One region of the Paenibacillus barengoltzii G22 genome, then DNA from elsewhere that is predicted to be linked to it. Evidence: riboswitches for the same ligand, from Rfam matches in the RefSeq annotation. Region 1 holds a riboswitch; each other region holds the start of a gene.
What was found. A riboswitch is a leader RNA that binds a small molecule or an ion and turns the genes downstream of it on or off. The one in region 1 is predicted to bind thiamine pyrophosphate.
Positions count from the first base shown of each region.

Region 2: linked by a shared signal. The riboswitch ahead of tenA (thiaminase II) and the one ahead of C812_RS02085 (ECF transporter S component) in region 1 are both predicted to bind thiamine pyrophosphate.
Region 3: linked by a shared signal. The riboswitch ahead of C812_RS15970 (ABC transporter substrate-binding protein) and the one ahead of C812_RS02085 (ECF transporter S component) in region 1 are both predicted to bind thiamine pyrophosphate.

Region 1 covers NZ_KE159652.1:422,807-432,801, reverse strand. The annotation lists gene C812_RS02110 (glycosyltransferase family 2 protein) at 1-711, opposite strand, end outside; gene C812_RS02105 (glycosyltransferase family 4 protein) at 895-2,073, opposite strand; gene C812_RS02100 (YheC/YheD family endospore coat-associated protein) at 2,299-3,396, shown strand; gene C812_RS02095 (energy-coupling factor transporter transmembrane component T family protein) at 3,490-4,302, opposite strand; gene C812_RS02090 (ABC transporter ATP-binding protein) at 4,299-5,924, opposite strand; gene C812_RS02085 (ECF transporter S component) at 5,924-6,535, opposite strand; TPP riboswitch at 6,637-6,748, opposite strand; gene asd (archaetidylserine decarboxylase) at 6,930-7,727, shown strand; gene C812_RS02075 (efflux RND transporter periplasmic adaptor subunit) at 7,790-8,953, opposite strand; gene C812_RS02070 (carbohydrate ABC transporter permease) at 8,971-9,834, opposite strand; gene C812_RS02065 (carbohydrate ABC transporter permease) at 9,864-9,995, opposite strand, start outside.
Region 2 covers NZ_KE159652.1:1,324,646-1,334,640, reverse strand. The annotation lists gene C812_RS06275 (Rieske (2Fe-2S) protein) at 1-532, opposite strand, end outside; gene C812_RS06270 (DUF2487 family protein) at 719-1,141, opposite strand; gene C812_RS06265 (IDEAL domain-containing protein) at 1,274-1,459, opposite strand; gene C812_RS06260 (hypothetical protein) at 1,646-2,734, opposite strand; gene C812_RS06255 (histidine phosphatase family protein) at 2,849-3,448, opposite strand; gene C812_RS06250 (anti-sigma factor) at 3,519-4,049, opposite strand; gene C812_RS06245 (RNA polymerase sigma factor) at 4,118-4,711, opposite strand; gene thiE (thiamine phosphate synthase) at 5,040-5,684, opposite strand; gene thiD (bifunctional hydroxymethylpyrimidine kinase/phosphomethylpyrimidine kinase) at 5,723-6,541, opposite strand; gene thiM (hydroxyethylthiazole kinase) at 6,538-7,386, opposite strand; gene tenA (thiaminase II) at 7,450-8,136, opposite strand; TPP riboswitch at 8,292-8,395, opposite strand; gene C812_RS06220 (hypothetical protein) at 8,627-8,929, shown strand; gene C812_RS22940 (hypothetical protein) at 9,045-9,167, shown strand; gene C812_RS06215 (alpha-mannosidase) at 9,189-9,995, opposite strand, start outside.
Region 3 covers NZ_KE159654.1:207,815-217,809, forward strand. The annotation lists gene C812_RS15930 (YezD family protein) at 1-157, opposite strand, end outside; gene C812_RS22345 (hypothetical protein) at 527-682, opposite strand; gene cysW (sulfate ABC transporter permease subunit CysW) at 717-1,577, opposite strand; gene cysT (sulfate ABC transporter permease subunit CysT) at 1,703-2,533, opposite strand; gene C812_RS15945 (sulfate ABC transporter substrate-binding protein) at 2,569-3,645, opposite strand; gene C812_RS15950 (beta-propeller fold lactonase family protein) at 4,070-5,605, opposite strand; gene C812_RS15955 (CcdC family protein) at 5,757-6,248, shown strand; gene C812_RS15960 (cold-shock protein) at 6,439-6,660, opposite strand; gene C812_RS15965 (cold-shock protein) at 6,834-7,034, opposite strand; TPP riboswitch at 7,340-7,452, shown strand; gene C812_RS15970 (ABC transporter substrate-binding protein) at 7,608-8,675, shown strand; gene C812_RS15975 (MTH1187 family thiamine-binding protein) at 8,731-9,024, shown strand; gene C812_RS15980 (ABC transporter permease) at 9,021-9,791, shown strand; gene C812_RS15985 (ABC transporter ATP-binding protein) at 9,821-9,995, shown strand, end outside.

The sequences.
Region 1 (9,995 bases):
AACACGACTTCCCTTCTTCCCTATGCGTCCCCGGGCTGGATTTAGCTTGCCAACGGGGACGGTATGCACCGGCTGGACGTTTAACCCCAGCCGGATCGCTTTAGCTAAGGCGAGCGGCGGAACCTCCAGCGCATCCAGGCCGACGGTGTCTACCGCAGTTCGGCTCATCGCATGCGGGACTGCCGTCAAGGAAGCTCCGCGCAGGTCAGGACGCTGCAGCACACCGTTCAGGACGTGTTTGGCTAGAACGACCGGATGTGCTACCTTCCCTCGCACTGGGCCGGAGTAGCTGTTCAGCGCCACATCGACACCCGTCAGCACCGCGTTGACAAAAGGCCGAAGCTCCCGGGCTGGAATCACCATGTCAGCGTCGATGAACAGCAGCACTTGACCGCAGGCCGCCTCCGCCCCAACGCGCCGGCCCACATCATGTCCCAGCGGCTCCGATACGTGGATGACGTGAGCGCCGCAGGCTTCAGCCAGCTCAGCGGTCCCGTCAGTTGAGCCGTTCACCACGACGATCGTTTCGCTGCGCGGATGCACCAGACCGGCTTCACGCAGTACGCCGGCGATCGTCGCCCTTTCATTCATCGCCGGAATGATGATGGATACGATGGGATCGGGATGATTGACCAAACGCGGCAGCACTTTAGGGCGCTGAATCGGTTTGCGGTTCAGTCGGATGCGCGGCCGCTTGCGTTTTTTGACCACATCAATTTCCTCCCAAAAACGTGATAATACCGGAGCATATACCTCAGTGTATGATTGGCCGGGGGGCTGGTAACGGCAAACGTACAGTTGTCCTGACGAATGCGGCACAGGCCCTGCTTGTGGGCCAAAAAAAAAACGCCTTTCGGCGTTTCCCTAAGATTAGCTATGGACATCCAGATATCATCAGTTTTTAGCGCTTCGTCGGCCTGTGTGCGTCTGCACCCCTCTGGCGCGCACGAGACTGACCCAACGGTCTGCGGCGTGATCCCAGCGGTAATGACGACGAACGATTTCTCGGCTGGCCCGGCCGATGACTTGACGAAATTCCTCTTCCTCCAGCAGCAGTATGATCCGATCAGCCAAGCTGTCTCCCGCCCCTTCGGCGAGCAGTCCATCAACCGCAAATTCAAGTACCGGGGCGTCATGAGCATCCAGCGTAGGCAAGCCGGCAGCCATCGCTTCAAGGCGCGTTAACATCGATGCCGGCTCATCGCCCGGTAACATCACCAGGCAATCCGCCAAGAGGTACCTATCCGAGATGAAGTAAGGCGACCCGGCCTGCAGGCTGGCAATCCGCTCTGGAGCGTAGGCGGCAAGCCCATGCGGCTTCGATCGCTCAAACCATTCACGGAAAGCCCCCGTTCCAGGGAAGTCGGCGGCAAGGAACACCAGCATCGCCTCCGGTACGCGATCCATCACCTCGGTAAGAGCCGAGACAATGTGCTCCTCGTCCCTAAGCGGCGGCCAACTTCCAGCCAATAGAATGATTTTGCGATTCATCCATCCCCGCTCCATCAGCCGCTGTTGACGTTCCCGTTCCCCATCTGGCGTCCAGCGCAGCAGCACCTGTTCCTCTAGGCTTGCCCCCGGCAAATGAACCCATACCGGAGTGCCCAAAGAGGGGAACTGCGCCAGCAACTCGGCTTTGGTCCGTTCACTGCCGACGATCAGGCCGTCCACGCTTTCCAGAACTTGCATTGTATATGCCTTGGGATGGCAGGAAGAAGATACGATCTGGGCAGAGGGTAACGTCAACAGTACACGGGAGAGCGGAAGCCGAGCTTTCAGCTGACAAGCCAGCAATGGTCGGCCATAAACGTCCACCGTATCTGGCCGCCACTTGCGCAAGTGCCGCAGCAGTGACTCCAGATAGAGGCGTCCCCCGGGCAAGCAATAAAAAGGAACGCCCCCCATCCATCCTTGGGCCGGTAGATGCCCGTCCGCAACGCCAAAGAGGCGAATGTGCAGCTGCTCTGCCGCATGAGGGAGCATTCGTTCAAGCACCCTCTTCACTGGACGGTGTTTCCCTGAAACCGCCGTAAAGGCGTCAGACGCGATCAACGCGACTTTTTCCCGATCCATGTGAAGTCCCCCCTCCTTACCGTTTCACTTGCATTCGATATCCTAAATATACGAGAACCTCCTGGCAAATGTGACACCTTCCTGGAAGATGAGCCTAATTTGCCAAAGGCGGTGTTCCATCCGCAGTTCGCCCGAAAACAGGCGGCTGTCGCAGCACAGTCGTCCACGCTAATGACCCGGGACAACATACACTGAAGGAAGACGCACGGGAAGGAGGAAACCCACTTGAGTCAGGACACTGTCGGAATCCTGCTGAATTCCAGCATGTACCGAGGGATCCCCACGCGCAGAACCGGCCAAGAGTGGATCACAGGGTATGAAGAAGCGGCACAGGAATATGGATTAACCCCCGTTTTCTTGCGTCTCGCCGGCATCGATCCGGCAGGGGGCAGATGTCTCGCGTATGTATATAATGGCATCGAATACGTCGAGCAACAGCTTCCCTTGCCTGCAGTGATCCATAACCGAGCGTTATACCCCAGACTTGCAGCTCGAAAAAGACTCCAATCCCTGAATGCCCGGGGCATCACAATCTTTAATACAACCAACCGTTATGGAAAAGACTTCATCCACCGCTTGCTCTGGAGTGCTCCTCACTTGCGGCCGTACCTTCCGGCATCGATGCCGTTAACCCCCAGCAATCTGCGGAACATGATGACCCGCCATACGGACCTCATCCTTAAGCCGATCCGCGGCTCCGTTGGCCATGGTGTCATGCGATTGCGACATCTGCCATCGTCAGGGTGGGAGCTCACTTATGCTTCGCCACTTGGCCAGCGGCAATGGAGGACGATTCGACTGCATCGGGGACAACTGCCGCCCGGGGTTCGGCATATGCTGCGTCGCACGCCTTATCTCGTGCAAGAGCGTATTCCGCTGGCGGAATACGAGCAGCGCCCCATCGATCTGCGGATCACCGTCCAGCGGGGCGGCGGAGGCGATTGGAGCGTCACCGGGCGCTTCGCCAAAGTAGCTGCTGCAGGCAGCTTTGTGTGTAACCTCGCCAGAGGCGGCGAAGCCCTTCCCGCCGAGGAGCTGCTGGCCAAAGTGCTCCCGGAGCAGATCGTCCCGGCGGCCCTTGCTCACGTTAATGAGCTTGCCCTGACCATCTCCCGCTATCTGGGCAGCCATCTCCCGCATCTCGCTGACCTGGGGCTGGACATTGGCTTATCCGCAAGCGGGAAGCCTTACTTTATCGAATGCAATGGGCGTGACCAGCGTTACGGCTTTCGTAAAGCCGGATTGCTGGAAGCCTGGAAGGATTCATATCGACAGCCTATGGCTTACGCCCGTTATTTGTTAGACCGATCGAACCGGGCTTAGCCAAATGGAACAAAACTAAAAAAAGGGGCGGATTCCTAAACACAGAGAGCAGGCAGTAACCCGTTTCTCCGGAAGGAATCTTGCCCCTTCGTTTCATAAGATTTCATGATAGCGAACATCTGCAATGTGAAATAGCGGGTACAAGTCCGCTAGGAAGTAAGCTGCAGCCGCAACCAAGCCGATGAGCAGCCATGTCAACACATCGTACCGGGAATAAGCAGTCGGGTAATAATACGTGCGCGGCCGATTTCCGTCGAACGCTTTCGCTTCCATGGCGACAGCAACACGATGGGCCCGCCGGATGCTCTGAGACAGCAGCGGCACAGCGTACAGCTTCGCTTGTGCGACGAGACCGGGTAGTCCGCGCGGACGGCGAACGCCGCGAATCAGCAGCGCATTACGTCGGACAAGCAGCTCCTCCCAGACCATGGGAAGCAGCCGGACCGAGGCCATAAAGCTGTAGGCGTATTTGGGCGGCAGCTTCGCCTGCTGCATTAGCGCGTAAAACAAAGCAACCGAAGAAGTCGTCAACACGAACAACAGCCCTTCGGCAGCAAAAGCCACTGCTTTGAACCCGATGTGAATCCCCCGGTAGAAGCTTTCTTCAGAAATGCGGAACAATCCCCACGACCACCAGATCGCCGTCCCTTTGCCAAACAGAATCATCGTCGCCGCCGAGGAAGCAAAGATCAGCGCAAAGGGGAACAGAAGCAAAGCGACCTTCCAAGGTTCATAACCACTGAGCAGGAACAGCAAGAACGTAAAAAGAATCGCCTGATAAAAAATAAAATCAAGCCGGTGCGTAAATAACGTCAGCAGAAACAGCAGGATCATCAACGCCAGCTTGGCAGCCGGGTTCGCCTGATGCAACCAAGTCCGCCGTTTCGGGGTCAGAAAACGTCTCATCTGGCGATCACCGCCTCTGGATCCCGGCGGCCAGGCTGGTCGGTTGGCGCGGAGGTGATATCCGCTCCCCGTTCGGCTGATCCGTTGGATTCCGGTGATTCGCCGGCACTTGCCTGGGACCGTTCTACCCGCGAGGTCAACCGTTGGCTCGTCAACCGTCCGTCCCGGACCTCCCAATGCTGGGTGGCCACCTGCTCTGCGATCCGCTCTTCATGGGTAACCATGAGGATCGCCGTCCCGCGTCGACGTAACGCCTCGCATAACTGCAGAATGGCAAACGTGTTCGCAGCATCCTGACCGAAGGTCGGCTCATCTAGCAGCAACACCTGTTGTTCGCGTACGGCCGCCGCAGCCACACTAAGGCGCCGCTTCTGCCCCAGCGACAGCTGGTAAGGATGCCGCATCTCCAAGCCGGTTAGACCAAACTGCTCTAGATACACCGTCACCCGACCGTTCAGCGTCCCGGCGTCAAGTCCATCCTCCCTCAGCGAGAAGGCGACTTCGTCCACCACCCGATCGGCGACAAACTGAAACTCCGGATTCTGGAAAACAAATCCGATCTCACGAGCGGCCGACTCCAAAAGTCGTCTGCGGTCACGTCGGCTAAGCTTCCCAGTCTCGATCCGTTTTCCCTGCAACGTAAATGCCCCCTCAGACGGCAGCAAGCCAATCAGACTGAGCAGCAACGAGCTCTTCCCTGCACCGTTTGGGCCAGTGATCGCAATCCAATCCCCGGGATACACGGCGGCTTGCCCGACTTCAATCACCGGCCGCCCATGCCGGAACCCGTGAAAATCAGTCAACTCCACGGCGGCAGGTCCATCCAATTGCCGGCTCCCCCCCACCGGCTCCAATAACCTGCGGCCAGCTTCTGTGGCAAAATACGCTTCCCATACGCCGGGATACCAGATCCCAAATTCAATAAGCTCGGAATGATACGTATCAAACACGACGTCCGGTGCCCCCTCGCCCAGCACCTTTCCGTCCGGTCCAAACAACACGACGCGGTCAACCAGACCTAGCGCCGTCAACTCCTCGATCCGGTGCTCCACGATAATGAGGGTGCGATCCTCAGCCACCTTGGCGATCGCTTGCCAAATTTGCTCTCGGCCCTGCGGGTCGAGCAATGCCGAAGGCTCATCCAGCAGCAGCACCTCCGGATCCCCCAGCAGCACGGAGGCAAGCGCCAGCCGTTGCTTCATCCCTTGGGATAGCGAATCGATCGGCACATGGAGCTCAGGCAGGTCAAGGCCCACCTTCGCCAATGCAGCCTGCATCCGCGCGGGCATATCCGGCTTCGGCACGCCCAAATTTTCTAAGGCGAACGCCAACTCCTCATCCACGTAAGGCATACAAAACTGCGTATCCGGATCCTGGAACAAAAATCGCCACGATGCGGGTAGCTGTTGTGCGGACGTGCGCATCGGAATCTCAACTAGGTCTGGAATGATGCCGCTCAGCACCTGGAGCAGCGTCGATTTGCCGCATCCGCTGGGACCCAGCAGCAGCACATGCTCCCCGCGCCGCACCGAGAAATCCAAATCTTTAAACACAAACCGATCCTCTCCCGGGAACTTGAGCCGCAGCTCCCGGATCTCAGCTGCCGTCGTTTCTTTGCTCATCAGTCATTCAACGCCGCATAATCTTTGGGATCAACGGGTCGCAGCAATGTCGTAACCCCTGTCGCCTCTACGGCCTTCACGACGGCATAAGCGAAGTACCCGCAGATCAGCGCCGAGCTGACGGCCCGCATCGCATATTTGGCAGTCAAGAGCCACGGCTCGTAATCCTGCACATAGCCGTAGAAGAAATCCGGGAGGACCGAACCCACGGCAGCCCCAATCCCAGCCAACGCAGCAACGGAGCCGGAAAATTTCCGGTACCGGAACGCGGCGAACACCAGCTCCGCCCCTAAACCTTGCAGCACACTGTAAAGGACCAACTGGACGCCCCACTCGCTCCCGAACAAAATTTCCACATGGGCAGCAGCGATCTCCGCGATTAACGCCACCCCCGGTTTGCGAATCAACAAGAACACCAGCGTTGCAGCCAGGAACCACATCCCGTACACCAGTTCATCGGCCTGGAAGAACAGGGGGGAGAACAAATTGTACACCGAACTCCAAAAGTGATACACCACACCCAGCACCAGCGAGACCAACACCGTTACCAGCACATCACTGAGCTTGAGACCACGCCCCGTTCTTTTTTGAACAACCTCTGACATCTTCATCTCTCCTCCTGATCATTTGATTTAAATCCTCGCATCGTAAAAAAAACCGCCTGAATAGCTCAGACGGTGGTCAGGTCACGGGGACGCACGAAGGCACAAAAAGTCCCGGACGATCGATTCTCTACGCTGGCATTATCCAGATCAGATTAACGGTCCGCGGCGCAATATGCCGCTATCTCAGCCTGATTCGCTCAAGCCCCCGTATCCCTATGCGATTGATATAAACATACACCAACCCCGCCCAGGCATCAAGCCTAAATTTGTACAAATCTGTAAACTGGGGGTTACCAGTCCGTTATTGATTTCGGTCTGATTCTGTGTCAAGATAAGCGGAAGTGGCAACGAATTCATCAATACCCATGCAGCATTACTGGACAGACTAGGAGGATGCGATTTGGCCGCGACATGGATGAAATGGATGACGGAGCTTTCCTCCCGGAAATGGTTATCCCGGTTGATAGGCAGGTTCTCTCATTCGGGGGTTAGCCGAGCAATGATCCCTTTATTCGCAAAATCGTATGGCATTCCGCTGCATGAAGCGGAGAAGGAGCTTCGGGAATACCGCACGTTAAACGAATTCTTCACCCGCAAGCTAAAGCCGGGCATGCGCCCGCTGCACGCGGAGCCGGGAGTGATGATTAGTCCGGTGGACGCGCTGATTACGTTTATGGGTGAGGTGCAATCCGGTACGATCCTGAACGTGAAAGGACAGAATTATTCCCTGGAAGCGCTGCTGGCCGGCTCTCCCCGCGTCGAATTGTACAAACACGGATACGCCTTTGTTCTGTATCTGAGTCCTACCGATTATCACCGGATTCACGCGCCCGTGACGGGCAAAAAGCTGGAAAGCGAGCACATCAAAGGCCGGGTCTACCCGGTGAACGATTTTGGCATGCGCCATATGAAGAAGGTGTTATGCCGAAACGAACGCTTGATCACTTACATCTCCCATGAGTATGGGGAAATCGCTCTTGTGAAGGTCGGCGCGATGAACGTGAGCAGCATCCAGTATACCGATCCTTCAGCAAAATCCTGGGAGCAAGGCGACGACCTCGCTTATTTCGAGTTTGGATCCACCGTCGTCCTGCTCACTCAGAACGGCACCTTCACCCCATGGCCTGAACTTGCCCCCGGACAGAAGGTTCGGATGGGTGAAGCGCTGGGCCGCTTTAACTCCGCAAACCCAAGCTAATTGAACAAGACCATGCATCGCCGGCTTCGGCCGGCTCTTCCCATCTCCTGCACCGTAATTGGCTAGTTCAGCTCATAGCGGACGCGGGTGCCGTCCATGATCAGCCCTGTGCTGCCTACGATGATCTCGGACTGCTCGAAGATCTCACCGCTGACAGCTGTTGCGTATTCGTTCGAACCTTCCGTCTCGACTCGGGTTAGTTTTGCGTAATATGCATTGCCAAGCGGGCCTTGTTCCGCAGAGATCGTGTATAGGAACGCCCCCTGGCTGTCATGATGAACCGCTTCGTTTGGGACGAGCAGCAGTTGGTCGCCCTTCGATTTGCGCAGGCTCACTTTGACGCGTTCACCGCCTAGGAGACCGGATTCTTCTTCTTTCAGTGATATCGTGATCCGGGTGTTCGCGGCCGAGGCTTGGCCGCTGTCGCCAGCCCCAAGCTGGTCATCGCCGATCGAATCCCCCCCTCCATCGTACGCCTCTTCGATCGTGGTGACAGTGCCGGTAAGTTGCCGGGCATCGTCGTCTACAAGCGCGAACGAATCCAGTTCTTCACCAGGCCGGATCAGGATCGCAAGCTCGTCCGGCACCATCAACCGAATCTGATAGCCCTGGGACGTATCGGATAGGCTGACGTCAGGAACCCCCGCTGAGGCGATCCCCTCTTCAGCACCTACCGTCATGACGATGCCATCCACCGGAGCGATCAGCTCCCGACCCGCTTGGATCTCCTCCTGCAGCTTGGTGATGCGCCGCTTCTGATCTTCTATATCAAACTGCATGCTCTTCAGCGCTGAGGACGCATGATGCACGGCTTCCTCATCCCCTTCCCGGAGCGCCTGCTTCAAATCGTACTCCAGTTGTTCCAGTGACAACTGCATCTTCTTCAGGGAAGATTGCTGATCGGCAAGCTGGTCCTGCACGTCGCTGTCGTCATAGCGGACGAGCGGCTGTCCTTTATGCACCTTATCTCCAACCTTCACAAGCACTTTAAGCACCTTCCAGCCCGCCGGATTCATCAGTTTTCGTTCCGCTGCCGGCCGGACCAGTGCGCTCCCTTCATAGGAATAATCCAGTGATCCGACGGTGGGCACAGCCGTGGTCACCTTCGGCATCGACAACGCCCGAATCGTGTTACCGCCCAGCGTCAGCACGATAAGCAGGGCGAAGAAGAGTCCCCCAAGCGCGCGTATTTTTCTTTGTTTTGAACGGGTTGCCAATTCTTCCAAGCACCCTCACCTCCCGGCTAACCTTTAATTCCTGACTGCCCAATCCCTTCGACGAAATACGACTCCGCATACAAAAATAGGAGTACCGCCGGAGCCATGTACAGCGTTGAAGCCGCAAAACCGATGCCGCGGGCCTGTTTGTTAATCTGCGCCAGATAGAGAGACAACGGCTGCTTGGCGTCATCCTGCAGGAAGATGAGCGGTTGCTCAATCATGTTCCAGTAGTCGATGAACAGGAGAACACTCAGAGCCGCCAGGCCGGGTTGGACAAGCGGAACGATTATGCGCAAGAAAATCGTGAATTGCCCCGCTCCGTCGATTTTAGCAGCTTCGATGTACGCATTCGGAATATGCGTCATGAATTGACGCATCATGAACACGCCAAACGCGCCGAAGATGCCGGGCAGAATGATCGCCGATTCGTGATTCATCAGGCCCAGCTGGTCGATGACGAGATAATTGGGTACAAGCGTCACCTGGAACGGCATCAACATGGTGAGCAGATAGACGAAAAACAGCTGATCCCTGCCGAAGAATCGCAGCTTGGCGAAGGCGTAAGCCGCCAGCGTACCGCAGACGGCTTGCCCAACCACAATCGGTGCCACCAGCAGGGCGGAGTTCCAGAACATGTGAAGATATTTCGCCGACTGGATTAAGATTTGCGCGTATTGGCCGAAGGACAGCCAGTCGGGAAGCAGCTTCAAATTAACGAAAGCTTCCGCTCCTCCCTGCGCTACATCGATCATGACGCCGAGAAGACCGTAATTCCGCTCGATCTCTTGTTCCGTCATCAGCGAACCCGTCACGGTCAGAATGATGGGCACGAGCATAACCAGCGCAACTGCGCCAGCCGCAAGCGTAGCTATGATTTTGGGCAGCATGCCGAGCTTCCTCACTCGATCAACTCCGTTCATTCCATGTTCTCCCGAAACCGACGCTCCACCGCGAGCAGAAGAGCAACCAGCAGAGCGATGCAGCCGACCATCAGGATCGCGGCGGCAGTCAGCTTCTGAACGTCCAGCGAAGCGAACATGTTGTTCAT
Region 2 (9,995 bases), 900 kb from region 1:
TGGTGTTCGGGATGATATCCCCCAGATAAACCCAGTCATCCTTGATCATAACCTTGTACTCGTCAAGCGGCTTCGACGCGACCGCCAGCTGCTTACCTTCTTTGGTGTAATGTGCACCGTGGCATGGGCAGTGATATTCATCTGGGAAGTTCTTGTCGTTATTCCAACCAACCGTACATCCCAAATGTTTACAAATCGGTGAAAGCGCATAAATTTTGCCGCTTTCGTCTTTGCGAATCCAAGCCGTCAGGGAAGCTGTGCTTAAGTACCAACCGTCTTGCTGCTTGAGCTCGAACGAAAATTCCTGTGGTTCGTTGGTAATTTTGCTCACTTCCACAACTTTAACGAAGGTCCCTTCGCCTTTCTTATGCAAAATCGGATCAACCGCAAAACGAACCATAGGAAGCGTCACCCCACCCACCATGAATGCTGTGGCGCCCCCTAGCGTATATGTAAGAAATTGCCGACGGGACATCTCTTTGCGAATAGGCGGTTTGTGCGAGGATTCCTGCTGGTCATGCTGATTGCTCATATGTCTTCAACCCCCCTTGTCAAGCAATTGTTTCCGTGCGTTTCAATGATAATTATCACAACATCGCGTAAGACATATTAATAATATATTAGCGTTTTAAGAGCGTCAAGAATTTGACACATTTTTTTGACCCGCAAAAAGCTTGTCCCACTTGAAATTGTCGATATTTTGTCACAATCACCACCGCTATTGAGCTTGCCACATTTCTTGGACTGCCGCCTTCACTCGTGCCGCAGCTCCTTCCTTCGAATCCGCCGCAAAACGGCCTGGCGTCACGATTAAATCCGCCTCTGGAAGCCCCGCATCTCCCCATTCAAAATCAGCTGAGATGACCACAGCGTACTTAAATCCGCTGCTCTTGACATTTCGGCACAAATCGTTTAAGTTCTGCGCCATATCCGGCGTCTCGTATTGATACGACGGGTATGTCACGACCCTTCCCTTGAAAGGGATTTCCACCCAATCAAGGATATCTCTCAGTCTTTCCAACTTTTCGGTGACTTCATACGGACGTTCTTGTCCAGATAATCCTGTGACCGGAATCAAGCAGGTATCCAGATATGGGCTAAGCTCTTCCCAAGCGGAAGCTTCAATTTCACTAAATTTCATGTTGCATCCCCTTCTTCGATCAATGTCTTCCCATTATAAACAGGGATCATTGACAAATCCATCCTTCATCTCCTTCACAAAAAAACCGTCCCATCCGTTCGTATTGCTGTGAACAGATAGGGCGGTTTGCTTTTAGCGTTCTTCCAGTGTTTTCAGTTCATCCGTCAGGAGCCGGAAGGCAACCTCGTCGCCATTCGCCAAGGCGGTGTCAATCTCGTTGTAGATCTGTTCCGAGCGATGCTTCCGGAGCGCTTCGTCCCATATCATTTCCGCCGCCAATCCAAGCATTGCTTCATAAGTAACCTTCATCTGATCCATAGGATGCACCTCCAAACCATCGTTACATTGAATATTGTTCTCCATACCGTCACACATCTCGTAGATTCTGTCACTTCAACAACCTGCTCATACTTAAAGATATTCACTGATATCTTCGCCGATATGGGACGTTTGCCCCCATTCTCATGAATATGTCTGTGCCCAGCGGCATTCGCGGAACTAGGTCTAACCCTTATGGATTTGCTGAACCGCTTGCTTTCCGAACGGGGAAGCTTGCACATATCGTTCGCGCTGCTCGTCTTCTCCGAAGCGCACCATTCCGAGATGAAGCATCATCTGCAGGATCCGCTCTTCAAAGATCGAAGCTGGCGAGTCGTAGAAGAACGGCTTGATCAGCGGCTCCACTCGTTCGAAGAGCGAGGAAACCGTCACCCATTCTTTCGAACAACAGACAATCCAGTAGACGAGGGACAGCAAATTGGGAATTGGTCCTTTATATAATCTTAACCAGAAGCGAACGAACTGGATCATCGGTTCCTTTCGTTCCTCCGTCAGGTAGGCCACTCCCGTATCCGTCAGTTCCAATCGATGGTTGTTCTCTTGAATGAGACGGGAATGATAGGCATAGTCGTAGAGCAGCGCAAACCGATTGGGATAATCCTTAAAACGGCGGCCATACCCGAAACGCCACCCTCTGCCTACCAGCCCCTCGGAGACGTGCAGCGATTCCATAATCTGCGACTGATTTCTCCGATACATAACACCTTCGCTATTTAGCGGAATGTCATGCTTGGACACGTATTGCAGGAAGAGCAACAGGTCGGCGGATAACATCTCCGGCTCCTCCCGGTACATCGGCGGTTCGGCGGCGGCCGCCTTCACCTCGGCAAGAAACCGGCGCTCCAGAGCTTCGCGGAACCGCTGCTTCAAGTCCTCCGGAACCACAAATAGATAGCGAGTTTGCTGGGTGGTCCCGTTAAACAACCAACCCTTTTGGCGAAAACGGGTGATCATCTCCCGCGGACTCTCCCGCTCCTTGGCATCTTCCGTAAAGCGCGAGCCCTGTGCACAGGCAACCAATTCCTCCAGACTGAACTGACGACGACCATCAAACAGCAGGGTGTTCAGGAAGCGCAAATCCTCCATACTCATGCTGCCGATATACCGCTCAATAAAATCCCGGCGCCCTACCGTCTGCAGGATGGATTGAATCAGTTCATGCTTCGAGTGCCCGCTGCATTCACAGCGGTAATGATCTGCTATTCTGCTAAGTTGTCCGATATCGGCATAAGTGAGCATATCCGCAAGATTCATAGTTTGACCGCCTCGCCGTTTTAATCCCATTATGGGAAGGTTTTCCGGCGTTTATTCCCTGAAAGCAAAATTATTCCATGAATTAAGCAAAAAAAGAAACCGGCCTAGGCCGGTTTACTTTCGTTCCTGGACGCTTTCCTGCAAATGACGCGTGCAATTATATAGACGCAGGTCCCAGGCTTTCTCATTTTTCTCCAGGATGGTGAGTGATAAGTTGCCGATGCGCTCCTGGCATCTCTCCTGATACAAGGCAATGTATAACTGAGCCAACAAGCCGCCGTGGGTCACAACCAGGATGTTATTCGACGGGTAACGCTCTGCCAAATCGGACATAAACGACAAAGCCCGCTGACGAATCTCCTCATCCTTCTCTTGTCCGAGTTCATGGCGATCCCACTCTTTTCCCCACAAGGCTTCCCTCTCCGTTAACGTCAGCCCCTCGACCTTACCAAACGACCGTTCCATCAACCGCGGGTCCGGATCGTAAAGCGGAATCCCCAGCGTTTCAGCAATGATTGAACCGGTCTCTCGCGCCCGAGACAACGTGCTCGTCAGGACGAAATCCCAGCGGTATTCGTTCTCCTCCTTCAATCTTCTGCCGAGCAACTTGGCTTGACGCCGTCCCTCATCGTTTAACGGAATATCGCTTTGACCTTGAATTCTTCCGATAGCGTTCCAATCAGTGAGTCCGTGGCGAATTAACCCAACGAGCATAATCATCCCCCTTTAGATAGTAAAAACGCCCCGCCCGCTCCGAAAGCGGGAGAAGCGTTAGTACCCAAGTTTATCTTTTGGTTCGGCGCAATCCTTTCCAGGAAAAGAGCGCCAGCAGCATACCGCCCATGGACAGATACATCCAGTATTGCGGATAGGCCGGACTCATTGGTACCGCAAAAGGCTCGACAATCCCCCGCGATACGCTGGTTAAGGTAATGGAGAACTCCTCATACGTATCCGACTCCGATCCCGCTACCACCACGGCAGTTGGGAGTATCCCGGTCATCGGCTCCGCACTTTCCTGGTCCGGTGTAAAACGATCCATCAGCAGGAACCCGAAGCTAATGACGAAAATCGCAAGGAAGCTGGCAGCCCAAAAGACCAACCGCCGCCGAATACGACGAGTCACGCCGCGCTTCACATCAGGAGCCAGCCAAGGCGATTCGGCATAAATCCGATCCATCACTCGTCGATTGACCGCTTCCGCTTGCTCTTCTGTCACTTCGATCGGTATGTACTGCAGCATGTCCAGGCATTCTTCCCATTGTTGGTATTCGCCCGCGCAAGACTCGCAGCCCAAAAGATGCTGTTCCAGCATTAGCCGCTGTGGGTGTTGTTCGGGTAGGTCCCGTAACAATCCGAACAATTCTTGGGCCTCTTTACAATTCATCTGCTTTTCATCCCTTCGTAATGCTCGTAGATGGGTTCATAAAAGTAGGGTTCAAGCTGACTCTTTACACTGCTGCGCGCTCGGAACAATAGCGACTTCACGGCACTGACGCTTTGTCCCAGTATGTTAGCGATCTCCTGGTAATCCAATTGATCGTATTCACGCAAGATCAAAGCTGACCTTTGCTTCTCCGGCAAATTGTTGATCGCTTCTCTCACCATGCCCACTTTCTCGCTCCGCAATACCGCTTGCTCCGGGGCGACTTCGCTGGGGGCTACGGGGATAATCCCGCTTTCCTCCAAGGGGACGTTGCCGTTTCGTTGCTTGCGGAGCTCACTGAGCACGGTGTTACGGGCAATCGTGTACAACCAGGTTGAGAATGAAGCATCCAGCTCTCTAAAGGAATGCAAGCTGCGAAATGCTTTATAGAACGTTTCCGAGCATAAATCTTCAGCAAGCAGCTCTAAATGAGCGCTCTTTAACATGTTGTACACGAAAGCTAGGATCTTCCGCTGATACCTTCGCATCAGCTCCGAATACAGTTCCGTGTTACCTTCCTTAATTTCGCGAATCATTTGGGAATCCGTCATTTGGGTGCGATCCTCCTCGCGCTTCCATGGGCCATCTTCCCGTTCGATTCTTTCCTAAGTAATTACCGAACAGGGGCGAAAAAGTTGCGGTGATCTATGTAACATATACTAAAAAATATCAAACCAACAAAACAGCAAATTAACAGCATAGCCAAACATTGAGGATATTATACCATAGGAGTAGGAATTAAAAAAATATGCGTTCACGCATTATTCCTGACAAAAGCCAAATAAATTCGAATCCCACTTACCATATTGACCACAAATTCCCAACCCCTTGCCTAAAGACAAGGGGTTGATCTGTGTATTGTGTTTGGGATGGAAACGCTCAAATCGTGTTTGTGTCGGCATCTGTTTGCGCATATAACTGCGCCGCCGCTTGGCGAACGTCATCCGCTAGGGTGATGGCGGAAATCACGGCAACGCCATCGGCCCCGGAGCGGATGACGTCGCGGGCCGTTTCAACCGTGATGCCGCCGATGCCCACCAGCGGCAAGGTGATCCCGCGATCGCGCAGCTCGCGGAGAATCGCCGGCCCCTGCGGCGCCTTGGCATCCGCCTTCGAGGCCGTGGGGTAGATCGGCCCGATTCCGAGGTAATCGGCGCCATGCTGCACGGCGGCCTCCGCCTCGGCGAACGTGTGCGCGGAGACGCCGAGGATGCGGTCGCCGATCCGGGCGCGAACCCGCGCGGCCGCCTCGTCCTCCTGACCGATATGCACGCCGTCGGCATGAATCGCAAGGGCCAGTTCCACGTCGTCGTTGACGAGGAACGGCACGCCCCTCCGGCGGCATGCGGCCAGCAGCTGGGCGGCTAGCGCCCGCAGCGGCTCCCCGGTGAGCGCTCCCGGCCCCTTCTCGCGGAACTGCACCAGCGTCGCGCCGCCGTCCAGCGCCGCCTCCAGTACGCGAAGCGGATGGTCGCGGCAGTTCGGGCTGCCGAGGACCAGATACGTGCGCAGCAGCTGGCGCATCCGGTCTGCCTCAATCCGCCCGCTTCCAACTCCGCCGCTCATCGGGACGCTCCTTGCAGCCGGCGATAGGCAAAATGGTTGGTCGGGCCGTGCCCCTGCCCCAATCCAAGCTCATGTTCAATCGCCGCTTGAATGAAAGCACGCGCAATTCGCACCGCATCTAAAGTCGGCGTTCCCTTGGCAAGCTCCGCCGTTAATGCCGCCGAGAATGTGCAGCCCGTGCCGTGCGTATGCGCAGTGGGGACTCGCCGCTCCACCATTTCGGTGAAGGTGGTGCCATCATAATATAAATCCACAACCTGCTCACCGGTATCGGCATCATGCCCGCCCTTGATGACAACCTGTTGCACGCCGTAGGCGCAAATCCGTTTTGCGGCCTCACGGCGGTCCTCCATGCTGCGTATAGACAGTCCGGACAGCACCTCCGCTTCGGGAAGGTTCGGCGTCACGATGTACGCCAGCGGCAGCAGCTGTGAGCGTAACGCCTGCACCGCTTCCGTCTGGAGCAAGGATGCGCCGCCTTTGGCGATCATTACCGGGTCAACAACGACCCGGCTCCAGCTGAACGCGCGGATTTGCGCGGCCACTGCTCCGATGATTTCGGCGCTGAACAGCATACCGGTCTTTAGCGCATCTACACCAAGGTCAGAGCCCACCGCTTCGATTTGCTCTGCCGCGGCTTCCGGCGGCAACGGGTAGACGTTGGAGACGCCGAGCGTATTCTGAACCGTCACAGCGGTAATCGCCGACATTCCGAAAACGCCCAGCTCCTGGAACGTTTTCAGATCGGCCTGGATGCCAGCCCCGCCGCCGCTGTCCGATCCGGCAATCGTTAAGGCCCTGGCGATCCGGCTCATCCGACCCACCACCCGCCGGCTCCGGTCGCCTGAAATTCACGCACCGCCGCGTGCCCTTTGAGCGAATGCGGGTGCAGCTTCGCCAGCTCGTCAAGGAACGCGATCTGGAAGCTGCCCGGGCCGGCCGAAGCCGTCCGCTCAGCAGCGCGGGACGCGGCAGCGCCGTAAAATGCCAGCCCGGCCGTGCCGGCCAGCAGCAGATCGCGCTCCACCGCGGCGAAAGCCCCCAGCACCGACGTCAGCAGGCATCCCGTGCCGGTCACTTGTGTGAGCAGCGCGTCCCCGCCGCTCACGATCCGGCACTTCAGCCCGTCGGTGATGACGTCTTCACGGCCGGTGATCGCCACGACCGTGTTCAGCGCCCGCGCGGCCCGCACGGCAAGCTCGGCCGCCTCGGCGCTCGCGGAGTCGCCGGCGTCGACGCCCTTGATCTCGCGAGCTTCTCCAACGAGATGGGCGATCTCCGCCGCATTGCCGCGCACGAGCGCCACCTTCACCTCGCGCAGGATGCGCAGCGCCGACTCCGTCCGGAAGGCGGTCGCTCCCGCGCCCACCGGGTCAAGCAGCACCGGCACGCCGTGGGCGTTCGCCGACTGGCCGGCAAGGATCATCGCCTCCACCTGCGGCGTCGACAACGTGCCGATGTTGAGGACAAGCGCGCCGGCGATCTTGGCCATGTCGGCCACCTCCTCCGGCGCATACGCCATGACCGGCGACGCGCCAAGCGCGTACAAGCCGTTGGCCGTAAAATTCGTAACGACCACGTTTGTGATGTTATGAACGAGCGGTTTTGTATTTTGCACCTTTTGCAGCACTTGGGCTAGTTCTTTTTCCAGTACACTCATGTAGGTTTAACCTCTCTTTCGATCATTTGGCTTGTATCGATGGATCAGTAGCTTGGCGCGAAGTTATGGCTGAAGCACCGGCACCGCCACCGGCCAATCTTCCAACCGATAAGCCATGTCCCAGAATAGATATTCCAGCTGGCAGCTCTGCATAAAGTGGTCGACCATGCGTTGGCGCTCCGCCGGATTGGCGGTTTCCGCCCATTGATCCAACGCCTGTTTGAATTTCTCTGTGACACCTCCTGCACGTTGACCGTAGAAGGTGATCCACTCATAGTACGGATGCTCCGGCGTCGGCTGCACTTCCTCAAGCAGCTTCTGGCCAATCTCCAGATACGTCCACGGACAAGGCAGAAGCACGGCGTAAATTTCCCCCAAAGTTCCTTCATGAGCTACTGTCAGCATATGACGGATATAATGATGCGCCGATGGGGCCAGCGGAAAGCCTTGCAAATCTTCAAATTTCACCCCGGCCACCCGGCAAAAATTGTGATGCGGATGAATCTCGCTGTTGAGAATAAAATCGATCTGTTGGCTAAACACCGCAATCTCCTCGCGGGTCTGGCACTTGGAAATCGCAATCCCGTAAATTCGCATATACGCATTCAGATACTCAAAATCTTGCTTAACGTAATGAATAAGCTGTTCTTTCTGTAACCGGCCTTCCGCAATACCTCTGACAAAGGGATGATCAAATATCGCTTGATAAATTCCGTCCGCCTGCCTACGCAACTCTTGAGAAAATCCCAAATTCTCCACCTCCACATATTTTGGCTAGGAAATCCTCTGAGAGGGCAACAGCAAACCGAGCTGCCAGAGCATGCAAAAAAGCCGCTCCATAGAGGGAGCGGCTGGATGAACCCTAGGCATACCAATATACTCATGGCAGCCTAAGCGCATGTCACTTGGGGCCGGCTCCACTTTCCTACGCTAGTATGAACTAGATCAGGTTCAAAGGGTCCAAGATGATCTCTTGTCTCAGCCGATGACGGCGCCCCTAGTGGATTTCCTATGCAATTCAATTATTACTCTACCGGTCTCTGCCTGGATTGTCAATCCCGTCCAGAAGGTCGAATAGGTGGATCGTTTGCGTCTCCCGTCTACACCAATCCCGTTCGGTTGCATAGCATAAATAACAGGGGATTCCTAGGAATCGGTTCAGGAACCAGTTCAAAGATCGGTTCAGATCTGTTCCCCTTCACAGGAAACTGGACTCCATCAAGTTAAGGAAGGTAAAGCCATGAACTCAGCCGGAAAGAACAAGTCCTCGTCTTCCAGCAAGAAAAACGGCAAAAAAGGCGGATTCCGGCCCAAAACCCCGGAATACACCGTAGCTGCGTTGCTGCTCTCCGGCAAACTTCGCGTGGATTCCGTCCAGTTATACCGTAACGCGACCATGTTCGTCTCCTTGGTTGGCGAGTACAAAACGATCAGCAGCGACGCGAACGCCGATAAACTGCTGAATTTCCTCAATGAAAATGGGGATCTCACCATCAATGACATCATTAATGCGATGAAGAAAAAAGCGAACGACTCCTCTTAAAGCAATGCGTGTGCTACTCCTGTGAGCCTGAGTTGCTCCTAAGCCAGTTTCTTTCAGCGGTGCCAAATGAGGAATGTACGATTTGCACTTAACTATGTTTACGGGGGTTTTCCATATGGGTCAATTTGACGGGGAAGGTTTTGCCGAATGGATTGTGATCATTATTCTGGTCGTTTTATTTTTCTATGGTTCCAACAACATTGAAACGTTAACGGGCGCTCCCGCTTCGGATAACTGACGGAGGCGCCCGCTTCACACATTATGATTTCATTTGAAGACGAACCGTCTTGATTTCATACGGCGTCACGGTCAGCTCAATCGCATCTGCGGAGGACAGCTCACCGGCAGGACGTTCCATCAAGTCGGTTTCCTGCCAAGACATAACGGGCACTCCGACGTGCAACCGGACGCGGCCCCGGCCGCCCTTATATTCATGGAAACGGACGATTACGCTATCGTCGTCTTCCGCTTTTTTCACCGCATCGATCACGACGTCCGCGCTGCCGCTTGTTTGAAGCAGGGAGAACGACGACGCAGGCACTGCACCCGGCGTCGCGTATACCGGCTGATTCAGGAGCGCTGCCGCTTGCACGGTACCGCCTTCGGACCAATCCCCCTCATGCGGATACAGCGCATACGTAAATTCATGCTCGCCGCGATCTGCCTGCGGGTCTGGGTACGTTGCCGACTTCAGCAGCGACAGGCGGATTACATGATCCTTAATGTCATGCCCGTACTTGCAATCATTCAGCAGACTAACCCCATAGCCGCGCTCTGACAAATCCACCCATTGATGCCCCACGGTTTCGAAGCGAGCGAAATCCCACGACGTGTTCCAATGCGTTGGACGCTTCACGTTGCCAAACTGAATGTCGTAGGTCGCTTCCGTCGCTCGGATATCCACGGGGAAAGCAACCTTGAGCAGCTGCTGACGTTCCTGCCAATCCACCCAAGTGCGGAAATCGATTCGCCGATTGTCGGCATACAGAATCATCTGTTGGCGAATCGTTGAGCTCATGTACGTCCAAGTGAAATGAACGACAGCCCGCAGCGAACCGGTATCCAC
Region 3 (9,995 bases), on a different contig from region 1:
TGCCCGGGTTCAACTCGTAACGTCTGCGCTCCGTACGTTCCATTTGCACGATTTGGCCTTCATGGACAACGATGTTCAATGAACCGAATTCCATGCCGCCCAGCAGCTCCGCAATCCGTTCCAGCCAAATTTCATCAACTTGCAATGGTTTCGCCATCCCCCTACCCCTCCCCTGATTTAGGTATATAGGTAAATCAATAGTTCTCGCTGGATCCCAGGCACTTTCGCTACACAGCCCAGCCAGCGCCCAATCTTGAATTCAGCCGAGCCTTCCGACCACTTGCAACATCCCTACGCCAAGCTCATGCTCAAACGACTGCATGTTTCCACGTTCGTCACACACTTCTAACGGAACCTAGCGCCGCTAATTGTGCTTTTCGCGGGTGTTTCCAATTCTAACGGAACGAGGAGACCTTATTTCGGACGATCTCTGTTCTTTCTCTACTTTTTCTGCCCAATAAGGTCTCTTGGTTCCGTTACAGCGGGAAAAGTCCGGGAAATAGGCCAATAAGGGCTTTACGTTCCGTTAGATGCTGAGCCCCACAGGATCTGGCTCGCGCTTGCACAGAAGCCAGCCTTCACCCTTCGCGGAACCGCCTCCCCGGAAGCTATCCCCGGCTTCACCCAGAAGGCTCTCCCCGTGCTTCCCCGCTCCATCTCTTCCCAAGGCCAGCCTGCGCAACTGGCGCACCCCTTGTCCCTGGTCTCAGCCCTCTCTAATGGCGGCTTTGGCGAGTGAACCAGCCTTTGAGCAGCAGGGTCACAAGCGCCAGCAGAAGCAAGAGAGAGGCTACCGCAAAGGACGCGGAGAATTGGTATTCGTTATACAAAATCTCCACATGCAGCGGCAATGTGTTGGTTTCTCCCCGGATGTGGCCCGAGACGACGGAGACAGCGCCGAATTCTCCCATCGCTCGCGCATTACAAAGAACAATTCCGTACAATAAACCCCATTTGATGTTTGGGAGCGTGACCTTCCAGAAGATCCGGAAGCCCCGCGCTCCCAGCGTGATTGCAGCTTCCTCCTCCTGCTGCCCCTGGTCCTCCATCAGCGGAATGAGCTCACGGGCTACAAACGGGAAGGTCACGAACAACGTCGCCAAGATGATGCCTGGCAGAGCAAAAATAATCGAGATATGATGCTCCTCCAGCCACGGTCCGAACCACCCGTGCGAGCCATAGACCAGCACGTAGATCAGACCGCCGATCACCGGCGATACGGCAAACGGCAAGTCGATTAACGTGACCAGCACCTGCTTGCCGCGAAATTTAAATTTGGTGACGGCCCAAGCGGCAGCCACTCCAAAGATGGTATTCAGCGGGACGGTAATCAAAGCGACGAGCAGCGTCAGCCGCAGTGCGGATAATGCATCCGGGTCACGGATGGCTGCTACGTAGACGTCCCAGCCTTTCTTGAGCGCCTCCGTCAGGACGACGGTAAGCGGCAACACGATGAGCCACAGCAGGACCAGTGCGGCCGCCGTGATCAGCACCCACTTGATTACGCCAGAACCCTGCCCCGCCTGCTTCCGCGGAGCCGTTGGCTTGCTTGCTGCTAATGGCACAGAACCGGCCATCCTCTTCCCTCCCTATCGATTGGCGTTCCCGAGCTTGCCTATGCTCACCGGGCAGATAGCATCTCGTGATCGTCAGCTCTCCCCATCGGCAACACTCGTTATCGTGAGTCCGCGCTCTCAATCTCCTACCGCGCGGTCTTGCGAATCCGGCGCTGCAGCGTGTTGATGAGCAGCAGCAGCACAAACGAGATCAGCAGCAGCATCAGTGCAACCGCCGTCGCCCCGGCGTAGTCGAATTGCTCCAGCCTCGACATGATGAGCAACGGGGCGATCTCCGTCTTCATCGGCATGTTGCCGGAGATGAAGACAACGGAGCCGTATTCGCCGATGCCGCGGGCAAACGCGAGCGCAAACCCCGTTAACATCGGGGGCAGCAGCTCCGGCAGCACCACTTGGCGGAAGGTGCGGAAGCGGCTAGCGCCAAGCGTGGCCGCCGCCTCCTCCACTTCGGCATCCAGGTCCTGCAGCACTGGCTGTACGGTGCGCACAACAAACGGGATGCCGATAAACATCAGCGCAAGCGTGATGCCCGCCGGCGTAAACGCGATGCGAATCCCCAGCGGCTCGAACAAGGAACCGATCCAGCCGTTGGCCGAATAGATCGCGGTGAGGGAAACCCCGGCCACCGCCGTCGGAAGGGCAAAAGGAAGGTCGATCATGGCATCAAAAATGTTTTTGCCGGGAAAATCGTACCGGACCAGCACCCAGGCCAGCAGCAGCCCAAGCACCGCATCGATCAATCCGGCCACCGCCGCGGTCACAAAGCTCACTCTGTATGAAGCAAGCACGCGCGGGTCGGTTGCGATATCCCAAAATTTCTCCCAGGTTAGTCCTGTAGAATTCAGCAGCAAGGCGGAAAGCGGGATCAGCACGATCAAGCTGAGGTACAGCACGCTAAATCCCATCGTCAGCCCGAAGCCGGGCAGAACGCCGCGCTTTGCGGTGCTACTGCGCATATTCTTCGCCTCCGATTCGTTACGGTCGGTTCGTATTATTGCGGTACGTAAATTTGGTTAAAGATGCCGCCGTCATTGAAATGCTTCGTTTGGGCTTCTGCCCAGCCGCCAAATTCCTCAATCGTAAACAGCTTGATCTCCGGGAATTTGTCGGCATACTCCGCCTTGACGCTGTCGAGCGTTGGACGATAGTAATTCTCCACAGCGATCTTCTGTCCTTCTTCCGAATACAGGTATTTCAAATAAGCCTCGGCGACTTCGCGGTTGCCGTTGGCATCTACGTTTTTGTCGACCACGGCAACCGGCGGTTCAGCCAGTATGCTCTCCGACGGATAGACGATATCGAATTTATCCGGCCCCAGCTCCTGCACGGACAACCAGGCCTCGTTCTCCCAAGCCAGCAGCACGTCGCCGAGTCCACGTTCTACGAACGTCGTAGTAGCGCCGCGCGCCCCGCTGTCGAGAACCGGAACATGCTTGAACAGCTCTTGCACGAACTCCCGTGCTTTAGTTTCATCGTTATTGTTTTGATGCAGGGCATATCCCCATGCCGCCAGGTAATTCCACCGCGCCCCGCCAGAGGTTTGCGGGTTTGGCGTGATCACCTCAACGCCATCCTTGATCAGATCGTTCCAATCCTTGATGTCTTTGGGATTTCCTTTACGAACCAGAAATACGATCGTGGAGGTATAGGGCGAGCTGTTATGCTCGAACTTTTGCTGCCAGCCTTCATTGATCAGCCCGGTTTCCGCAATGGCGTCAATGTCGTATCCCAGCGCCAGGGTAACCACATCGGCTTTCAACCCGTCAATGACAGCCCGGCTTTGCTTGCCCGATCCGCCATGCGACTGTTTAATGGTGACCTTCTGTCCTTTTTCTTTCTCCCAATATGCCGCAAAAGCTTTGTTATAATTTTCGTATAATTCCCGGGTCGGGTCGTAGGATACGTTCAGCAATTCCACCGCTTTGGGCTTCTCCCCGCCGCCGGAATTCCCGGCTGCCGCGCTGGCCGCATCGTTGCCGCCGCTCGTGTTGGACGAGCAAGCCGCCAGGACCCCAACCAATATCAATGCCAGACTCATCAGAACCCCTTGCTTCAACCTTCTGTTCATCGTATCACTCCCCATACTCTTTTCTCGCTTTACTAGGGCAGGGCAGGCATCCACCGTATCAACCACTTGACAACGGAAAACGGAGAAACGCCCCACCCCCTACGGTCAAACCGAGCCACTACCCGTGTCTGCCAAGGCAAGTAGAGCGTTCCTCCGTCCGTACGGTGAGAACATTTTTAATTATTCCTACCTGTTTAGTATGCTATGGTGTTATTTTATATGCGACAGCCCAGAAATGTCAAACCTTTTTATGCAAAAAAATCAATTTTTTTATAGGCCTCCCTTATAGCCGGTACAGGCTGCGGTATGGGTTGCGGACCTCCCTTCCAGACAATGCAAAACACCCGAAGACCGGCAAAATGCAGGCCTTCGGGTGTCTGGATCGGATCCTTCGTCCGCTGGGATATGAGATGAAGCTTCTGATTCACATGGAACCTGCCGGCTGCTTACCCACGGCAAAGTCTGCCGGCAGCGGTTCAATGCAGGAGGGTTTGCTGATACTCAAGCTATGCACCGCAGGCGTCAGACTGCCGCTCTCGGGATCACGCCGCAAGGCGGCGATATTGCCGCTGTACTGATTCGCCACCAGCACATAGTCGTCCAGGACGGCGAAGTTCCGCGGCCAGCTGCCCCCCACACTCGTCCATTCCGGGTCCTCGAGGCGACCGGTGTGCCGATCGATGCGGAAACGGACAATGCTGTCATGTCCGCGGTTGGAGCCGTATACGTAACGTCCGTCCGGCGAGAAGTGAATATCGGCCGGATAGTTTTCCCCGCGGAAATCATCCGGCAGGGAGCTGACGTGCTGGATCGCCTCAAGCCGCCCCTCCACCGGATCGAAAGTATATGCCGTCATTGTATTGTTCAACTCGTTCATGCCGTAAGCAAACCGTTCCGACGGATGGAGCACGAAATGCCGTGGACCTGTCCCCGGCGGCAAATGGGTTACCCCGTGCTTTACTAGCCGTCCGCACTCCAACCGATAGATCACTATCTGGTCGGTTCCCAGGTCAGAGACGAAGGCGAACCGTCCATCATGGCTAGGCACAATGCTGTGAGCATGAGCCGATTCCTGGCGCTCCTGGTTTACACTACTTCCCTCATGGCGGATCAGGGCCGTCATTTCTCCTAACGACCCATCCGCTTCCAGTGCAAAGGCATTCACATGCCCGCTGGAATAGTTGGCGACCAGCAAAAACGGATCCCGCCCACATTTCAAAGCCAGATGGCACGGGTCGGCCCCATGCGTTGCCCGTTCGCTGTGCAACATCGTCAGCTTCCCATCCTTAGGATCAACCGCAAATCCAGCAACCTGCCCTTCGGTCTGTTCACTTACCGCATACAATCGCATACCCTTCGCATCGAAGGTCACAAAGGAAGGGTTGGTGAGGCCCGCAGTCTCGTGGATAACCCGCATCTCGCCGGTATCCCTCTGCAGCTCGCAGAGATAAATTCCGGGCTCCCCGCGATCAGCATAAGAACCCACAAAAAAGTGCCAATTCGGTCCAGCTTCCTTGCTCACCGATTTCTCTTCCTTCTCTTTCTCAAATTCATCCAGCATCTGCTTCACTTCAGACAACGGAAGCCGATCAAAAAACATCTCCACCTGTTTCTCTGCCCCGCTGTAGATCTGGTTCATCACGGCAGGGATGTTCGAGGAGATATTACAGGAAGAGTGTTCGCTGCCGGAACACCAGTTGGGATGCAGCGATCCTTGAGCGAAGATGCGGTACAAATCGCCGAGAGTAACCTGCGAAAGCTCGCACTTTAGCAAGTACCCGCCGCGGGCCCCTTCCTTCGTCGTCACCAGGTCGTGGCGGCGAAGCAGGCTGAGCACCTTACGTACACGGGCCGGATGGGTCGCGACGCTGCAGGCGATCTGTTCGCTATTGGCCATGCGATCCTCCTTGGAATCTAAATACAACAAGCAATGGACGGCGACCGTTAATTCGCTATTCATCTTCCTTCTTCCCCTTCCCTTACCAAGTTTGAAACAAGTGCAGACGAGTATGTTATAATGTTCTCGCGAATCGCTATTCGCTAGTCACTTTATTCCATTTCGCTAAATACTCAATATATACATACTATATACTTACAGAAAGGGAACCTCTATGAACCTAATGAATCCCTCTTATATGCAAGCCGCCTTTACCGTTGGTGCAATGGCCATGGCCGTCGCTGTTCTGTTTATCCGTCTGAAAGCCAGTCGTCGGCCTGTCACGGTGAAGAAAATCATCATTCCCCCGCTAGGAATGACAACCGGCCTCTTCATGTTTGTTGTGCCGGAAACGCACATTCCTCTCCTGTGGGGCGTAATCGCCTTCGCTTTCGGTTGGCTCCTGTTCTCCTATCCGTTGATTCGGACAACCAAGTTCGAGAACATCGGCGGCGAAATTTACGCGGAACGTTCCCGCAGCTTTATCTTTATCCTGATTGGACTGCTTGTCGTCCGTCTCTTGCTGCATGAGGCCGTAGAACAATACGTCTCCGTCATGCAAACCGCGGCGCTGTTCTTCCTGCTCGCTTACGGCATGATTATTCGCTGGCGGCTGTATATGCTCAAGCAATACCGGGCAATGACCGGGAATACCGCCTCCTCATGATTCACGAAACCGTTGCAGCACCTCAAACATATTAAATTTTCTATATAGATGCAATCCTTTTATGGAGATTTTATTTTTGCATCACTTTCCAATCTATCACCCGGATGAATACAACAACAGCCGTACTCGCATGAAGCGAATACGGCTGTTGTTGCTCACCGCGCTCTCCGATTCCGGCAGCAGCTTTCGCCTATGCCTTCTTGGACGACGATCTTTGATCGGAGCTTGGATTGCTCAGTTGAGGGAGCATGCGCATCCCCATGACCATCTCGGACGAGCAGAGCGGACATACGGGGCTATATTCAAAGGTGAAATTGTCCCGCATCCACCCGTTGCAGTCATCGCTAGTGCAGGTCCATACCGGCGTATTTTCCTCAGGAATTTCTTCTAACGTCTTTTTACGGTAGTTCATAAAATTCCCCTCCTCTTCAAGGTGAACGTTCCAACCAGGTGCATTGATGATTTTGTTGCAGTGTTATATGTATCATCAGAAGCGGACTTCTGAAGAATTAACCTCATTAATGATCTTTGCGAAGAAAAACTGCCCTTAATGCGAGCACGCATTAAGAGCAGTTTCTAACTAGCTTACAGTTTTACAACGTTCTCGGCTTGAGGGCCGCGGTTGCCTTGAACCACGTTGAATTGTACGCGTTGGCCTTCGTCGAGGGTTTTGAAGCCTTCGCCAGTGATCGCGCTGAAATGAACGAATACGTCATTTCCGCCTTCCACTTCGATGAAGCCAAAACCTTTCTCAGCGTTAAACCATTTTACTGTTCCGGTTTCCATGGGAGAATACCTCCTGTTTAAGATTAACATGATTCATTTTTTTAACAGAAGTCGTTCAAATAAAGGCTGACCCTTATTGAACATGCACCACTTGTATAAAAAAATTCACACATTGAAAAAAGTTCCAGTTTTAAAAAAGTGACACCCTTTTCAATGCGTGAATGATATCTTCTTTCAAAAACATGATTTGAACCTATTATAGCCTTTTGCCAGATAAAAAGCAAATCCCCTGTTTTTTCAAGCCTACCGGAAAGACTGGACAAATCTAACTAGTGAAAACTATAATGACAGATGTAATCTGCAGTCATATTGTTCAGGGGTGCTGGAATTGGCCGGCTGAGAGTGTATCCCTCCAAGATACTGACCCTTCAACCTGATCTGGATAATGCCAGCGTAGGGAGCCATACCATGGTGATGAACTTATTTTACATGTCATTTCCATTGCCTATCGCGTCCCGGATCCGGGACGTTTTTTTGTATCCGGAAGTTGGAAGTTACGCTTAAGGACGCACATCCAGGGTTATACCAAGAACAAGCTGCGGAAATTTACACCAACGAAGGAGAGTCGGAGTCGTGAAAGTTCAAGTACGTACCGCACTGGCCATATTTCTTGGTTGCTTGCTGCTGGTATTGTCCGCCTGCGGCGGAGCGAATGGGAATCGTGCCGGGACAGCGGAAGGCGGAAACCAAGGCGGACAAAATACCGAAGCCGCCGCACCCAATCCAGCCTCTAATGCAGAGCTGCAACATGTGAAAGTCGTGCTCGACTGGAGCCCTAACACGAACCATACCGGGCTTTACGTCGCCAAGGATCAAGGCTATTTCGCCGAGGAAGGACTGCATGTGGACATCCTCCTGCCTGGTTCCGGCGGCGCCGAAGCGATGGTGGCCTCAGGAGAGGTGCCGTTTGGCGTCAGCGTGCAAGAGAACGTGACGCAAAGCCGAATCCAAGGCGTCCCGCTCGTTTCGATTGCCGCGATCATTCAGCACAATACGTCCGGCTTCGCTGCCCCTGTCGAGAAGAACATCAAGTCGCCAAAGGACTTCGAGGGCAAAGCCTACGGCGGCTGGGGTTCACCGGTGGAACAAGCGGTGATCCAATCGATCATGGATCTGCAAGGCGCTGATGTCAACAAGGTGAAATTCGTTAACATCGGGGATGCTGATTATTTTACAGCGGTAAAACGGGATATTGATTTTGCCTGGATTTTCTACGCCTGGACGGGCGTTGAGGCCGAGCTGCGGGGCGAGCCGCTGGACATGTTGTATGTCAAAGATTTCTCCGAGAAGCTGGACTACTACACACCGGTACTCGTGACGAACGAGAAGACAATCCAGAATAACCCTGAGCTTGTAAAAGCTTTTATGCGGGCTGTGACGAAAGGTTATCAGTATGCGATCGACCATCCGGAAGAAGCGGCGCAAATCCTGCTAAAAGCTGTACCCGAGCTCGACAAAGACCTGGTGGTGGCCAGTCAAAAATGGCTCAGCCCGAAATACAAGGACGATGCTCCGCGCTGGGGCGAGCAAAAGAAAGAAGTGTGGCAGAACTATTCCGATTGGATGTTTGAACGCAAGCTCCTGGAGAAACCGCTTGATGTGGATGCCGCTTTTACCAACGAGTTTTTGCCAAGCGAATAACTACCTTTAATAATCTTTAATGCCAAAACTCTTATTCGAAAGGATGAACTTACCCATGCCAAACGCGTTATTAAGCATTCAAATCATTCCGAAAACGCCTAACGGTGAAGACGTCATTCCCTATGTAGACCGAGCCATTGAAATTATTCAAGCTTCCGGCGTCAAATATCAGGTGAATCCCCTGGAGACGACCATGGAGGGGGATCTCGACGAGCTGCTGACCATCGTGAAGAAAATGAATGAAGCCGTCATTGAATTCGGCAGCACGGGCATCATTTCGCAAATTAAAATTTGCTACAATCCCGAAGGCGTCAGCATGGATAAGCTGATCGAAAAATATCGGCCATGAATCTCCGCAGCCTTTGGCACAGCATATGGCCGCCCTTCGTGGCGGTCATCTTGTTTTTACTGATCTGGCAAGGCGCGACCGCCTGGTTCCACATCGAGAAATGGATTCTCCCCAGCCCGGTGGATATCGGTCGTGAAGCAGTTGCCGGTGCGGCCAGCTTGGGGGAACATACTTTAGCAACGCTGCGGCTGATGCTGATCGGTTTTGCCATCGGGACGCTTGTCGGCCTGCTGACGGCGTTTGTTCTGCATTATGTCCCGTTTCTGAAGGCATCGCTGTATCCGCTCATCATCTTAAGTCAAAACGTGCCCACCATTGCGCTAGCACCACTGCTGATGATCTGGTTCGGCTTTGGCATCCTGCCGAAGATTATCGTCATTACGCTCGTCTGCTTCTTCCCTGTCGCCGTGGCAGCCATGGACGGACTTAGCCGCACGGACCGGGCGATGCTTGATTATATGCGAATGATTGGTGCATCCAAGGCGGATATTTTCCGCAAGCTGGAGGTGCCCTATGCGATCCCCTCGATCATGTCCGGGGTGAAAATCGCCGCAACTTACAGCGTGATGGGGGCGGTCATTGCCGAATGGATTGGCGCAGACAAAGGCATTGGCTACTATATGATGCTGCAGAAGGCATCGTTCCGCACGGATAAGATCTTTGTCGCCATCGCCATCATCGTGGCCATCAGCCTGGCGATGTTCGCCTGTGTTGCATTGTTGGAAAAATGGCTTGTCCGCTATAAACCGGCGAACGACCGAAGATAGAGAAGCGAACGGAAAGGAAGGCTTGGTTTATGAGCGAAGCATCTACACCCAAAGATAACGCCACCCCCGCGTTGGAGGTTCGGCAGATTCATAAAACGTTCCGCGACCGGCGCCGGGAGGTTCCGGTGCTGCAGGACATTTCACTGCGAGTACCGGCCGGTGAATTCGTGTCGATCATCGGCCCCTCTGGCTGCGGCAAAAGCA